3 regions of the Streptomyces sp. NPDC059080 genome follow, and region 2 is predicted to be linked to each of the others. Evidence: riboswitches for the same ligand, from Rfam matches in the RefSeq annotation. Region 2 holds a riboswitch; each other region holds the start of a gene.
What was found. A riboswitch is a leader RNA that binds a small molecule or an ion and turns the genes downstream of it on or off. The one in region 2 is predicted to bind cobalamin.

Region 1 (4,921 bases), on a different contig from region 2:
CCGCGTACACCTTCGTGGCCGTCCCGGCGGCGATCTACGCGGCGGGCGCGTCCGGCTTCTTCGCCGTGCCGTACACGATCCTCGTGTACCCGATGATCTTCACCTTCCTGCCCCGCCTCTGGTCCGTCTCGCACAAGCACGGCTACGTCACCACCTCCGACTTCGTGCGCGGACGCTTCGGCTCGAAGGGTCTGTCGCTGGCCGTCGCGCTGACCGGCATCCTGGCGACGATGCCGTACATCGCCCTCCAACTCGTCGGCATCCAGGCGGTCCTGGACGTGATGGGCGTCGGCGGCGGCGAGAACACCAACTGGTTCGTCAAGGACCTGCCGCTGCTGATCGCGTTCGCGGTGCTCGCCGCGTACACCTACTCCTCGGGACTGCGCGCCCCGGCGCTGATCGCGTTCGTCAAGGACGGGCTGATCTATCTGGTCATCGCCGTCGCGATCATCTACATCCCGATCAAGCTCGGCGGTTTCGACGCGATCTTCCACGCGGCGGGCAAGGCGTTCGCCGAACCGGGCCCGACCGGTAAACCGCGCGGTGAGCTGGCGAGTGGCCCGAACAGCCAGTGGGCGTACGCCACGTTGGCGCTCGGCTCGGCGCTCGCGCTGTTCATGTATCCGCACTCGATCACCGCGACGCTCTCCTCCCGCAGCCGTAACGTGATCCGCCGCAACACCACGATCCTGCCGCTGTACTCGCTGATGCTGGGCTTCCTCGCACTGCTCGGCTTCATGGCGATCAAGGCGGGCACGGAGACCCACGGCAACGCCCAACTCGCCATCCCGCAGCTCTTCGAGGACATGTTCCCGAGCTGGTTCTCCGGCGTGGCGTTCGCCGCGATCGGCATCGGCGCGCTGGTGCCCGCCGCGATCATGTCCATCGCCGCGGCGAACCTCTTCACCCGCAACGTCTACAAGGACTTCCTGCGGCCCGGCGCCACGCCCGAGCAGGAGCACAAGGTCGCCAAGCTGGTGTCGCTGCTGGTGAAGGTCGGCGCGCTGGTCTTCGTCCTCAGCATGGACAAGACCGTGGCGATCAACTTCCAGCTGCTGGGCGGCATCTGGATCCTGCAGACCATGCCGTCACTGGTCGGCGGCCTGTTCACCCGGTGGTTCCACCGCTGGGCGCTGCTGGCCGGCTGGGCCGTCGGCATGGTATACGGCACGCTCGCCGCCTACGGCGTGGCGAGCCCGGCGCAGGCCCACTTCGGCGGCTCCAGCGCGGAGATCCCCGGCATCGGCCAGATCGGCTACATCGGCCTGACGGCGTTCGTCCTCAACGTCGTGGTGACGGTCGTCCTGACCGTCGTCCTGCGCGCCCTCAAGGCCCCCGACGGCACCGACGAGACCAGCCCCGGCGACTACACCGCGGACGTCGACGACAAGGGCGTCACCCCGGACCTGCCGCCCGCGACGGCGGACGTTCCGGCGGGGCGCTGACGTCGCGGACGCGACCTCTCCCCGCAGGCCGCCGTGTCCCTTTCGGGATGCGGCGGCCTGTTGTCGGGGGCGGAGGCCCGCTCGCCCAGTCGTGGCACGGCTCGGCCGACCCGAGACCACTGACAGCCACCCCTCGCTCACCACACCGCACTAGATATGGGGGTGCGCCCAAGAGCCCACCACCACATGTATGCTCATCCTCGCTGTCGCCGCAGGGGAATCCGGTGTGAGTCCGGAACTGTCCCGCAATGGTGTACGAGAGCGCAGATATCCTCCGATATCGCCTGACTGGCGTGCGCCCCGTGAGTCCGAAGACCTGCCGATGGTACGTCCGCGCCGCCCTGGCCCGGACGTCGAGATGTCCGGGCCCCGAGGGATGGGCCGGTGGACGCCGCGCGGGTCTCCGCGCGCCCGAGCGCCCCTGTGTGCCGCCGGGCGCCGCCGCCCGCCGTGGACCGTCCGTCGCGCCTCCCTCCGGCCCCGCCGAGTGAGGGAGAGCACCACGTGACCACCGCGCCACCGCAGTCCGCGACCGACGCCGAGGCCGCAGCGCTTGAGACGGCCACGTTCCCCGCCGACGCCCCCGGCCAGGACCCGCCCGGCACCGCCCTGCTGCGCACCCTGACCGAGCTGACCGCCGACCTGACGGCCACCGACCCCGGCAAGATCGCCGCCGCCGCGCTCCGCGGCCGCCACCCCGGCTCCGACGAGGCCGGGCTGCGGGAGCTGGCGATCGACGCCGCCGCCGGTCTGATCGGCGACGAGCCGCAGTACTCCAAGCTCGCCGCGCGGCTGCTCACCCTCGCCATCGCCGAGGAGGCCGCGCGCGAGGGCGCCGTCTCGTTCTCCGCGTCGGTCGCCACCGGCCACCGCGAGGGCCTGATCGCCGACTCCACCGCCGCGTTCGTCGCCACCCACGCCGCGGAGCTGGACGCCCTCGTCACCCGGGCGCTGGCCGACGGCGCCGACGACCGGTTCGGCTACTTCGGGCTGCGCACCGTCCACTCCCGCTACCTGCTGCGCCACCCCACCACCCGGCAGGTCATCGAGACCCCGCAGCACTTCCTGCTCCGGGTCGCCTGCGGTCTGGCCGAGGACGACTCGGCGCGGGCACTGGCCGACGTCGCCGAGCTGTACCGTCTGACCAGCTCGCTGTCGTACCTGCCCTCCTCCCCCACCCTCTTCAACTCCGGCACCCGCCACCCGCAGATGTCGTCCTGCTATCTGCTGGACTCGCCGCTGGACGAGCTGGATTCGATCTACGACCGCTACCACCAGGTCGCCCGGCTCTCCAAGCACGCCGGTGGCATCGGCCTCTCGTACTCCCGTATCCGGGCCCGCGGTTCGCTGATCCGCGGCACCAACGGGCACTCCAACGGCATCGTGCCGTTCCTGCGGACGCTGGACGCCTCGGTCGCGGCGGTCAACCAGGGCGGGCGCCGCAAGGGCGCCGCCTGCGTCTACCTGGAGACCTGGCACGCGGACATCGAGGAGTTCCTGGAGCTGCGCGACAACACCGGCGAGGAGGCGCGGCGTACCCACAACCTGAACATCGCGCACTGGATCCCCGACGAGTTCATGCGCCGCGTCGAGGCCGACGCCGACTGGTCGCTGTTCTCCCCCTCGGACGCGCCGGAGCTGGTCGACCTGTGGGGCGACGAGTTCGACGCCGCGTACCGCACGGCGGAGGCCGAGGGCCGCGCCACCAAGCAGGTCCCGGCGCGGGTGCTGTACTCCCGGATGATGCGGACGCTGGCGCAGACCGGCAACGGCTGGATGACCTTCAAGGACCACGCCAACCGCACCGCCAACCAGACCGCCGAGCCCGGCAAGGTCGTCCACTCCTCCAACCTCTGCACGGAGATCCTGGAGGTCACCGACGACGGCGAGACCGCGGTCTGCAACCTCGGTTCGGTCAATCTCGCGGCACACCTCGGCGACCCCGCCGCCGGGTGGGAGGACGCGATGGACTGGGAGCGGCTGGACGCCACCGTCCGCACCGCCGTCACCTTCCTCGACCGCGTGGTGGACATCAACTTCTACCCGACCGAGCAGGCGGCGGCCTCCAACTCCCGCTGGCGGCCGGTGGGTCTGGGCCTGATGGGCCTCCAGGACGTCTTCTTCCGGCTGCGGCTGCCGTTCGACTCGCCCGAGGCGCGTGCGCTGTCCACCCGGATCTCCGAGCGGATCATGCTCGCGGCGTACGAGGCGTCCGCGGACCTCGCCGAGCGGCACGGCCCGCACCAGGCGTGGTCGGCGACCCGTACCGCCCGCGGAGTGCTCCACCCCGACCACTACCCGGACGCCGAGCCGCTCTGGGCGGACCGCTGGGCCGCGCTGCGCGCCCGCGTCGCCGAGACCGGTATGCGCAACTCGCTGCTGCTGGCCATCGCCCCGACCGCGACGATCGCCTCCATCGCGGGCGTCTACGAGTGCATCGAGCCGCAGGTCTCCAACCTCTTCAAGCGCGAAACCCTCTCCGGCGAGTTCCTCCAGGTCAACGCGTACCTGATCGAGGAGCTGAAGGCGCTGGGACTGTGGGACGCCCGCACCCGGGACGCGCTGCGCGACGCCAGCGGCTCGATCCAGGACGTCTCCTGGATCCCCGAGGAGACCCGGGCGCTGTACCGCACCGCCTGGGAGATCCCGCAGCGCGCGCTGATCGACATGGCCGCGGCCCGGACGCCGTACCTCGACCAGAGCCAGTCGCTGAACCTCTTCATGGCGTCGCCGACCATCGGCAAGCTCAGCTCGATGTACGCCTACGCCTGGAAGCGCGGCATCAAGACCACGTACTACCTGCGCTCGCGTCCGGCGACCCGGATCGCGCAGTCCGCCCGCGCGGCCGTCCCCGCGCAGCTGCCGGTGGCCGACCCCGAAGCGGTCGCCTGCTCCCTGGAAAACCCCGAGTCCTGCGAGGCCTGCCAGTAATGCCCGACACCACCCTCACCCCTGACGCCGCCGCGGCCCACACCGCGACCACCGGCACGAAGAACCTCCTCGACCCGGGCTTCGAGCTGACCCTGCGGCCCATGCGGTACCCGGACTTCTACGACCGCTACCGCGACGCGATCAAGAACACCTGGACCGTCGAGGAGGTCGACCTCCACTCCGACGTCACCGACCTCGCCAAGCTCTCCCCGGGCGAGCAGCACCTGATCGGCCGCCTGGTGGCGTTCTTCGCCACCGGTGACTCGATCGTCTCCAACAACCTGGTGCTGACGCTGTACAAGCACATCAACTCCCCCGAGGCGCGGCTCTACCTGAGCCGTCAGCTCTTCGAGGAGGCCGTGCACGTCCAGTTCTATCTGACGCTGCTCGACACCTATCTGCCCGACCCGGACGACCGCGCCGCCGCGTTCGCCGCCGTCGAGAACATCCCGTCCATCCGGGAGAAGGCGGAGTTCTGCTTCCGGTGGATGGACTCCGTCGAGTCCATCGACCGCCTGGAGTCCCGGGCCGACCGCCGCCGCTTC
Region 2 (4,921 bases):
TCACGGCGTGGTGCCGGGGGCCGCCGGGGGCATCCCGGGCGCGACGGCGTCCGCGACCTGCCGCACGGTGGCGCCCGCCGCGAGCGGCTCGGGTGGCGCCCCCGGCCGGACCACGCTGACGTCGTAGCCGCCGTCGGTCGCCAGGACGTCGATCCAGGTGCCGTGCGGGTGGCCGCAGCGGCGGGCGCAGCCGGACCACTGCACCGGCAGCGCGGTGGCGCGCCCCAGGGCCGTCGCCACGGCGGACGCGTCGGCCCGTACGTCGGTCAGGGACTTGGCGCACCCGGGGCGCCCGGTGCAGGCGCCGAGCCGGTGCCAGGGCGAGTCCGCGTCGGTGACCAGGCCCGCGTCCGCGCACTCCCGCAGCCGGGCGGCGGCCACCGGCGCGGACAGCCCGGGGACGAGGACGCCGCGCCACGGGGTCAGCCGGAGCGTGCCGTCCCCCTCGGCGGCGGTACGGGCCAGAAGGCGCCACTGCGCGCCGGTCAGCCGCCCCAGCGGCGCCGGGACGCTCAGCGCGCGGCGCCCGCCGGGGCCTTCGACGAGGCCGGGCGCCGGGGTGGGCGCGCCGCGCTCCGGCCGGGCCGGGACGTCGCCGGGCGGCACGTACACGGCGGAAATCCCGTCGGCGCGCAGCCGCTCGCCGACGGCGCGCACGGTCGGCGCCGCGCCCCCCGGCAGATCCCGGAACCGCCAGGCGCCGCTGCCGCTCGCGTCGACGGCGTCGAGGAAGACCCGGGCGGCGGCGAGCGCGGCCCGGGCGGCGTGGGCGGCGGGGATCCGTAGGGCCGGCCCGACACCGTCGTCGGGGCTGTCGGGGCTGTCGGGGCTGTCGGGGCCACCGGGGTCGCCGGGGCCGCCGGAGCCACCAGGGCCGCCGGAGCCACCAGGGCCACCGGGGCCACCAGGGCCGCCGAGGAAGAGGAGAGCGGACGCCCCCGGTTCTGCAACTTCTGCAACTTCTGCAACTTCTGCGGCTTCTGCGAAGACTTCTGCAATTTCTGCAACTTCTGCGACGGCTTCTGCGGCTTCTGCGACCAAGGTCACATCCCCGCCGAGGCCCGCCACATCGCCCCGGCCGTCGTCCAGCACGAAGAGGAAGCGGCCCGAAAGCCGCGCCGTCCACTCCTGCCCGCAGAGCAGTTCGTCCAGCTCACGGGCCCACCGCCGCACGTCGGCGGGGGCGCGTCCGTCGATTCCGGCGAGCGGTGAGGCGATGAGGTTGCGGACGCGCTCATGGCGTACGGAGGGCAGCAGCCCGGCGTCGGCCAGCAGGGCGGCCAGGTCGTCGCCGCAGCCGTCGCCGAGGCCGCGCAACTCCACGTTCCCGCGCGAGGTGAGGGAGAGTTCCCCGTCCCCGAACCGCTCCGCCGCGTCCGCCAACGCCATTGCCTGACGTGCCGTCAACTCCCCGGCGGGCACCCGTACGCGGGCCAGCGCACCGTCCGCCGCCGCGTGCGGTCGCAGCGCTCCCGGGCAGGCGTCACCGCGCTCGCGCAGCGGCGGCTGGGCCCCGGGGGGCCGGTTCGAGGGGGAGGGCGGCATGGCCGCGAGCATACCGACGTCGCCCCGGACGGCCACGGCGAGCCGGGCCACGTACGGGCCACGTACGGGCCACGGGGAGGGGCGCCCGCGATCCCGTACGGGCACCCCGCAGGGGCCGGGGCCCGGCCTGGGCCCGCCACCCGCTCCCCGACCCCAAGCCCCCCTCCCCTGCCAGCGCATCAGCCCTTACCATTCACTCCGGTGGGTCGTCCGGCCCGCCGACGCCGGAGACGGCGACATGGGAGGAAGCCCGGTGAGAGTCCGGCGCGGTCCCGCCACTGTGAGCCCGGCACCTGCCGGGTGAGTCAGGAACTCCCGCCGTCCAACGAACCACCCGGGGCGCGGATACCCCGAGGAAGGCTCTGCGCTCGCATGCTTCTGCTGCTGTCGACCTCCGACACCGATCTCCTCAGCGCCCGAGCCGCCGGCGGCCCCGTGCCGTTCCGGCTCGCCAACCCGGCCCGGCTCGACCTCGCCGAACTCCCCGCGCTGCTCGACGGCGTCGACCTCGTCGTGGTCCGCCTCCTCGGCGGCATCCGCGCCTGGGAGGAGGGGCTGGACCTCCTCCTCGCCGAGGACCAGCACCGCCCCGTCGTCGTCCTCACCGGCGAACAAGCCCCGGACGCCCAGCTGATGGAGGCGTCCACCGTCCCGGTCGGCACCGCCGCCGAGGCGCACGCCTACCTTGCGCACGGCGGGCCCGAGAACCTCGGCCGCCTCGCCCGTTTCCTCTCCGACACCGTCCTGCTGACCGGCCACGGCTTCGCACCGCCGCAGCCCGCGCCGACCTGGGGCGAGCTGGAGCGGCCCACGGCCCGTAAGGACATCGACGGCCCGCTCATCCCGGTGCTCTACTACCGCGCCCACCACATGAGCGGCAACACCGGCTTCGTCGACGCGCTGTGCACCAAGATCGAGGAGGCCGGGGGCCGCCCGCTGCCGCTCTTCGTCGCCTCGCTGCGGGCGCCCGAGCCGGAGCTGATCGACGCGCTGCGCCCGGCCGACGCCATCGTCACCACCGTCCTCGCCGCGGGCGGCACCAAGCCGGCCGAGGCGTCCGCCGGTGGCGACGACGAGTCCTGGGACGCGGGCGCGCTCGCCGCCCTGGACGTGCCGATCCTTCAGGCACTCTGCCTGACAGGTAACCGCGCCGCCTGGGAGGAGAACGACGAGGGCCTCTCCCCGCTGGACGCCGCCACCCAGATCGCCGTCCCCGAGTTCGACGGCCGCCTGATCACCGTCCCGTTCTCCTTCAAGGAGATCGACGAGGACGGCCTGCCGACGTACGCCGCCGACCCCGAGCGCGCCGCCCGCGTCGCCGGGATCGCCGTCCGCCACGCCCGCCTGCGCCACATCCCGGCCCAGGACAAGAAGCTGGCGCTGGTCCTCTCCGCGTACCCCACCAAGCACTCCCGCATCGGCAACGCCGTCGGCCTCGACACCCCCGCCTCCGCCGTCGCCCTCCTGCGCCGCCTGCGCGACGAGGGTTACGACTTCGGCGACGAGGAGGTCCCGGGTCTGGCTTCCGGTGACGGCGACGAGCTGATCTACGCCCTCATCGACGCGGGCGGCCACGACCAGGAGTGGCTGACGGAGGAACAGCTCGCCCGTAACCCCGTCCGCATCCCCGCCGCCGACTACAAGCGCTGGTACGCCACGCTCCCGCAGGAGCTGCGCAACACCGTCGAGGCGCACTGGGGCCCGCCGCCCGGCGAGATGTTCCTCGACCGCAGCCACGCGGACAAGCCGGGCCGCGACCCGGAGGGCGACATCGTCCTCGCCGCCCTGCGCCGCGGCAATCTGCTGATCCTCATCCAGCCGCCGCGCGGCTTCGGCGAGAACCCGATCGCGATCTACCACGACCCCGATCTGCCGCCGTCCCACCACTACCTGGCCGCCTACCGCTGGATCGCCGCCTCCGCCGACGACGGCGGGTTCGGCGCCGACGCCATGATCCACCTCGGTAAGCACGGCAACCTGGAGTGGCTGCCCGGCAAGAACGCGGGCCTCTCCGCCGCCTGCGGCCCCGACGCCGCCCTCGGTGATCTCCCCCTCATCTACCCGTTCCTCGTCAACGACCCCGGCGAGGGCACCCAGGCCAAGCGCCGCGTCCACGCCACCCTCGTCGACCACCTCGTCCCGCCGATGGCGCGCGCCGACTCGTACGGCGACATCGCCCGCCTGGAACAACTCCTCGACGAATACGCGCAGATCAGCGCCATGGACCCGGCGAAGCTCCCGGCGATCCGCGCCCAGATCTGGACCCTCATCCAGGCCGCCAGGCTCGACCACGACCTGGGCCTTGCGGACCGCCCCGACGACGACGGCTTCGACGACTTCCTGCTGCACGTCGACGGCTGGCTCTGCGAGGTCAAGGACGCCCAGATCCGCGACGGTCTGCACGTCCTGGGCGCCGCCCCGGCCGGCGAGGCCCGCGTCAACCTCGTCCTCGCGATCCTCCGCGCCCGGCAGATCTGGGGCGGTACGTCCGCGCTGCCCGGCCTGCGGGAGGCGCTGGGCCTGGATGAGTCCGCCGCGACCCGCACCACGGCCGACGCGGCGGAGGAGCGCGCCCGGGAGCTGGTCCAGGCGATGGAGGAAGCGGACTGGGCGCCGTCCGCCGTCGCCGAGGTGGCCGCCGGGCAGCCGGAACAGGTCGCCGCGATCCTCGACTTCGCCGCCCGCGAGGTCGTCCCCCGCCTGGCCGGGACCACCGCCGAGATCGACCACTCCGTGCACGCCCTGAACGGCGGCTTCGTCCCTGCGGGCCCGTCCGGCTCCCCGCTCCGCGGCCTCGTCAACGTCCTGCCGACCGGCCGCAACTTCTACTCCGTCGACCCCAAGGCCGTCCCGTCCCGCCTCGCCTGGGAGACCGGCCAGGCGCTCGCCGACTCCCTCCTGGAGCGCTACCGCTCCGACAACGGCGAATGGCCCACCTCCGTCGGCCTCTCCCTCTGGGGCACCAGCGCCATGCGCACCTCCGGGGACGACGTCGCCGAGGCCCTCGCGCTGCTCGGCGTCCGCCCCGTCTGGGACGACGCCTCCCGCCGCGTCACCGGCCTAGAGCCGATCGCCCCGGAGGAGCTGGGCCGCCCCCGCATCGACGTCACCCTCCGCATCTCCGGCTTCTTCCGCGACGCGTTCCCGCACGTCATCGGCCTGCTGGACGACGCGGTACGGCTCGCCGCCGGGCTGGACGAGCCCGCGTCCGACAACTACATCCGCGCCCACGCCCAGGCCGACCTCGCCGCCCACGGCGACGAACGCCGCGCCACCACCCGCATCTTCGGCTCCCGCCCCGGTACGTACGGCGCGGGCCTGCTCCAGCTCATCGACTCCCGCGACTGGCGCACCGACGCCGACCTCGCCGAGGTCT
Region 3 (4,921 bases), on a different contig from region 2:
AGCTCCCGCAGCATGTCCAGGCCCGGCTCCAGCAGCGCCACATCGCCGCGGAACTTGTTGACGAGATACCCGGCGACCAGCGCCTGGTCCTCCTTCGACAGCAGCGCCGTCGTCCCGAAGAACGACGCGAACACGCCGCCCCGGTCGATGTCGCCGACCACCACCACCGGCAGCCGCCCGGCCCGCGCGATGCCCATGTTGACGATGTCGGTCCGCCGCAGATTGATCTCCGCCGGGGAGCCCGCGCCCTCACAGATCACCACGTCATGGGCGCGCCGCAGCTCCGCCAGACAGTCGGTGACGGTGGCCAGCAACTCCGCGCGCCCACCGGGCCGCGCCCCGCTCCCGGGGCGCCCGAAGTACCCCTGCGCGCTCATCTCGCCGACCGGTTTGCCGAGCAGCACCACCTGGCTGCTGCGGTCCCCGCCGGGCTTGAGCAGCACCGGGTTCATCAGCGCGGACGGCTCCACCCGGGCTGCCGCCGCCTGCATCGCCTGCGCCCGGCCGATCTCCGCGCCGTCCCGCGTCACGAACGAGTTCAGCGACATGTTCTGCGCCTTGAACGGCGCGACGTTCACGCCCTGCCGCACCAGCCAGCGGCAGATCCCCGCGGTCACCACGCTCTTGCCCGCGTCGGAGGTGGTCCCCGCGATCAGCAGCCCGCCGCCCGTCACCGGATCCTGCCCTTCCGCCGGGCGAGGGCCGGGCGCACCGCGCCCGCCAGCAGCCGCCCGGCCACCGTCGTCGTCAACGCCAGCACGCTCACCCGGCGCGAGAGCCGCACCGCCCGCGCGATGTCCTCCGTCGCCACCGGCCGCCCCGCTCCGTTCAGCCGCGGCCGGTGCTCGATACGCCCGCCGTATGCCAGCGTCCCGCCGAGCCGTACGCCCAGCGCCCCCGCGAACGCGGCCTCCACCGGGCCCGCGTTGGGACTCGGATGCGCTCCGCCGTCGCGCCGCCAGGCCCGCGCGGCGCCGCGCCGGTCCGGGGCGGCGAGCACGGTGAGCGCGGCGGTCAGCCGGGAGCCGGGCCACCCGGCCACATCGTCCAGCCGCGCCGACGCCCAGCCGAACCGGCGGTGGCGGGGCGACTTGTGACCCACCATCGCGTCGAGGGTGTTCACCGCCCGGAACGCCACCAGGCCCGGGACACCGCCGACGGCGCCCCACACCAGCGCGCCCACCACGGCGTCCGAGGTGTTCTCCGCGACCGACTCGACGACCGCCCGCGCCATCTGCGGCCCGTCCAGCGCCTGCGGGTCCCGGCCGCACAGATGCGGCAGCCGCCGCCGCGCCCCCGCCAGGTCCCCGGCGGCCAGCGCCTCGCCGACGGCCCGCGCCTCCCGGCCCAGCGAGGTGCCGCCCAGCACCGACCAGACGGTCGCGGCGGTCAGCGCGGTGGCGGCGGCGGTACGGGCGGGGGAGGGGACGGGCGCGGGGCCGCGCACCGCGCGCCGCAGCAGGGCGGCACCGGCGGTGGCACCGCCCGCGCAGAACAGGGCGTGCACGGCGCCGTGGCCGCGGTGGTCGCGCCAGAGCCGGGCCTCGACGGCCGCCGCGGCGCGCCCGAAGGCGGCCACCGGATGGCCGCGCCGCGGGTCGGCGGCGAGCAGATCACCGAGAAAGCCCAGGGCCGCACCGCACGCGTAGGTGGCGTGTTCGGCACGCATCGGATCAGACCGCCGTCACGCCTCGACGGATCACCGAAGACACACGGGAGACTCTGAACGGGCTGCCAGGCATGGCGATATGTCCTCACTCAGGGTCCGCGCCCTGGTTCGACGTGACGGCGACAGGAGTCTCCTGGCTCCCCGGATCGGCGTTTCCTCCGGCCTTCCAGCCCTGGCGTGCGCCCGTCGGGCGTGCACGAGGCGGACCGTGACCTTCGTCGGAGGAACGCTCCCCGGTGACAGTGGCGGGACCGCGCCGGATTCGCACCGGACTTCCTCTGCTGTCGCCGATTGGCGTGGGAAGTCCACCACGCCCCGCCAACCCCGTCAACTCGCCCGTGACCTGCGACGCCGCGGTACCGCACGGCCTGTGGCGCACACCACAGGCCCCGTACGACGCACGGCGCCCGGCCACCGCGGAACTGCGGTGACCGGGCGCCGTGCGCGCGCTGCCGGACGGGTCAGGCGGCGACGATCAGATAGATGCCGTACGCCACCGCGGCCGCGCAGACCGCGTACGCGGCGAGGCCGCCGATCCGCGCGCCGGTGCTCGGGGCGCCCGCCGTGGCGGCCGCGCCCTCCTGCCGGGTACGGGCCGTGCCGACGATGCCGACCGTGAACAGGCCCACGATCCCGACCGTCACCACCAGGGTGACGCCGAAGACCTGGCCGAGAGCTGCCCAGTCGATGCTCATGCTGCGGTTCCTCAGAGTCGGGCGGTCAGCCGGCGGCTGTCGCGGTCGTGGCGCGCGGGGCGCTCGCGGCGTGGGCGGCCTCCGCGCCCTCGGCGGGCACGAGCGTCCCGGCCGGGGGAGGGGTGACCGTCTGGAGAGCCACGGTGACCACACCGGGCGGCTCCGTGGCCTCGGCCTCGTTGACGTTGGTGTGGTCGATGGGCTTGCGGCGGGAGGCGGCCCAGATGGCGCCGCAGATGCCGAGCGCGAGGACGGCGACGGCGGTGATGCCCCAGTCGCCCTGGCCGGCCAGGAGCGCGGCACCGGCGGAGACCAGGCCCGCGGCCGGCAGCGTCAGGCACCAGGCGACGACCATCCGCACCGCCGTCGACCAGCGCACCACGCCGCCCTTGCGGCCCAGACCCGAACCCATCACCGCACCCGAGCAGACCTGGGTGGTGGAGAGCGCGAAGCCGAGGTGGGAGGAGGCCAGGATGGTGGCCGCGGCGCTGGTCTGGGCGGCGAAGCCCTGCGGCGGCTGGATGTCGGTGATGCCCTTGCCCATCGTGCGGATGATCCGCCAGCCGCCCAGGTACGTGCCGAGGGCGATGGCCAGACCGGCCGAGGCGATGACCCACAGCGGCGGGTCGGCGTGCGGGGCGACCACACCGCCGGTGATCAGCGCGAGGGTGATCACGCCCATCGTCTTCTGCGCGTCGTTGGTGCCGTGCGCCAGCGAGACCAGCGCCGCCGAGGCGATCTGCCCGGCGCGGTACCCCTTGGCCGTCTCCTGCTCGTCACGGCCCCGGGACAGCCGGTACGTCAGCCGGGTCGCGGCCATCGACGCGATACCGGCGACCACCGGGGCGGCCACGGCCGGGATGAGGACCTTCATCACCACGGCGCCGCCGTGCACACCGTTGGTGCCCACGGACACCAGCGTGGCGCCGATCAGACCGCCGAACAGGGCGTGGGAGGAGCTGGAGGGGAGGCCGGCGAGCCAGGTGAGGAGGTTCCAGACGATCGCGCCGACCAGACCGGCGAAGATCACTTCAGGTCTGATACCGGCGCTTTCGTCGATGATCCCGCCGGAGATGGTCTTGGCGACCTCCACGGACAGGAACGCGCCGACGAGGTTGAGGACCGCCGACATCGCCACCGCGATTTTGGGCTGCAGCGCGCCGGTGGAGATGGTGGTGGCCATGGCGTTGGCCGTGTCGTGGAAGCCGTTCGTAAAGTCGAACACCAAGGCCGTGACGATCACGATCCCGATGAGAAGCGTGATGTGTTCCATTCACCCAGGCAATCAGTTCGAAGGTCAGTGACGCCGGAAACGTACGAAGGGTGGGTGAACGGGAGGTGAACGCGGCCGGGCGCAGCAATGACGCCGTCGCAGTGTTCGAGAGGAGGTATCTCACACGTCACTTCCGCCCCATCTGTACGTGGCTCGAATGTGCTGCCGCGCGACCCGATTCCGGCTTGTTCCACGACGCGTGAACGGCATGCGAACGGCCCCGTCGCGGTGCGTCACCCCGCTGGTGAACGGCGCGGGAGCCGTCCCGGCGACCACCCGGACCCGGCGCGGTCCCGCGCCCCCCGACCGGCCCGCGGACGCGGCCGGAACACCAGGCCCGGCACCCGTCCCCGAGGACGCCCCGGTGTGCGACCGCGGCGTACGCCGGACGACGGCCCACGCTTCCGTACGCCGGGCCCGTACGGTGACGGACCACCGCGCGCACTGGCCTCCCGGGGCGGCCGCGCCGGCCCGCCCGGCCCGTACGGTGACGGCACCCCGACCGCCCGCACCCCGGAGGAACCCGTGACCCGTACCGGCGCCCCCGCCCCGCACCCGGACCGGCCCGGCGCCGACGCGCTCGCCGCCGCCTGGGACGGTGTCGTCGCCACCGCCCGCCGCACCGTCGCCGACGGCCTCGTCGTCGGCACCTCCGGCAACGTCTCGGCCCGCGTCGGCGACACCGTCCTCGTCACCCCCAGCGGAGTCCCCTACGACCGCCTCGGCCCCGGCGACCTCACCGCCGTCGACCTCGACGGGCGGCAGTGCGCGGGCACCCTCCCGCCCACCAGCGAACTCCCCATGCACCTCGCCGTCTACCGCGCCACCGACGCCGCCGCGCTCGTGCACACCCACGCCCCGCACGCCACCGCCGTCTCCGTCCTCGTCGGCCACCTCCCGCCGGTCCACTACATGACCGCCGCCCTCGGCGGCCCCGTCCGCGTCGCCCCCTACGCCCCCTACGGCAGCGACGAACTGGCCGCCCACGCCCTCGCGGCGCTGCGCGACCGGACCGCCTGCCTCCTCGCCCACCACGGCACGCTCGCCCACGGCGCCACCCTCGGCCAGGCCCTGGACCGCACCGCCCAGCTGGAGTGGATGTGCCGGGTCTGGCTCCTCGCCTCCTCCGTCCCCGGCCGCACCCCGGCCCTCCTCTCCGCCGCCGACCTCGCCGAGACCGCCACCCGCCTCCGCGGCTACGGGCGTCACCCGGAGGAGTAGCCCCGCGAGTTCCGCCCCGCACCCCGGACGGCGCCCGCGTCACCCGCTCGCCCCGCCCGCTGG

Region 1: linked by a shared signal. The riboswitch ahead of ACFWWQ_RS27030 (ribonucleoside-diphosphate reductase subunit alpha) and the one ahead of cobN (cobaltochelatase subunit CobN) in region 2 are both predicted to bind cobalamin.
Region 3: linked by a shared signal. The riboswitch ahead of ACFWWQ_RS21540 (cobalamin biosynthesis protein) and the one ahead of cobN (cobaltochelatase subunit CobN) in region 2 are both predicted to bind cobalamin.

What each region holds. Positions count from the first base shown of each region.
Region 1 covers NZ_JBHYGX010000052.1:15,937-20,857, forward strand. Annotated here, with positions in the region: gene mctP (monocarboxylate uptake permease MctP) at 1-1,445, shown strand, start outside; cobalamin riboswitch at 1,615-1,784, shown strand; gene ACFWWQ_RS27030 (ribonucleoside-diphosphate reductase subunit alpha) at 1,950-4,376, shown strand; gene ACFWWQ_RS27035 (ribonucleotide-diphosphate reductase subunit beta) at 4,376-4,921, shown strand, end outside.
Region 2 covers NZ_JBHYGX010000055.1:23,409-28,329, forward strand. Annotated here, with positions in the region: gene ACFWWQ_RS27565 (cobalamin biosynthesis protein CobG) at 1-1,545, opposite strand; cobalamin riboswitch at 1,730-1,881, shown strand; gene cobN (cobaltochelatase subunit CobN) at 1,918-4,921, shown strand, end outside.
Region 3 covers NZ_JBHYGX010000029.1:44,692-49,612, reverse strand. Annotated here, with positions in the region: gene ACFWWQ_RS21545 (cobyric acid synthase) at 1-674, opposite strand, end outside; gene ACFWWQ_RS21540 (cobalamin biosynthesis protein) at 671-1,669, opposite strand; cobalamin riboswitch at 1,796-1,949, opposite strand; gene ACFWWQ_RS21535 (hypothetical protein) at 2,131-2,364, opposite strand; gene ACFWWQ_RS21530 (anion permease) at 2,390-3,637, opposite strand; gene ACFWWQ_RS21525 (class II aldolase/adducin family protein) at 4,163-4,858, shown strand.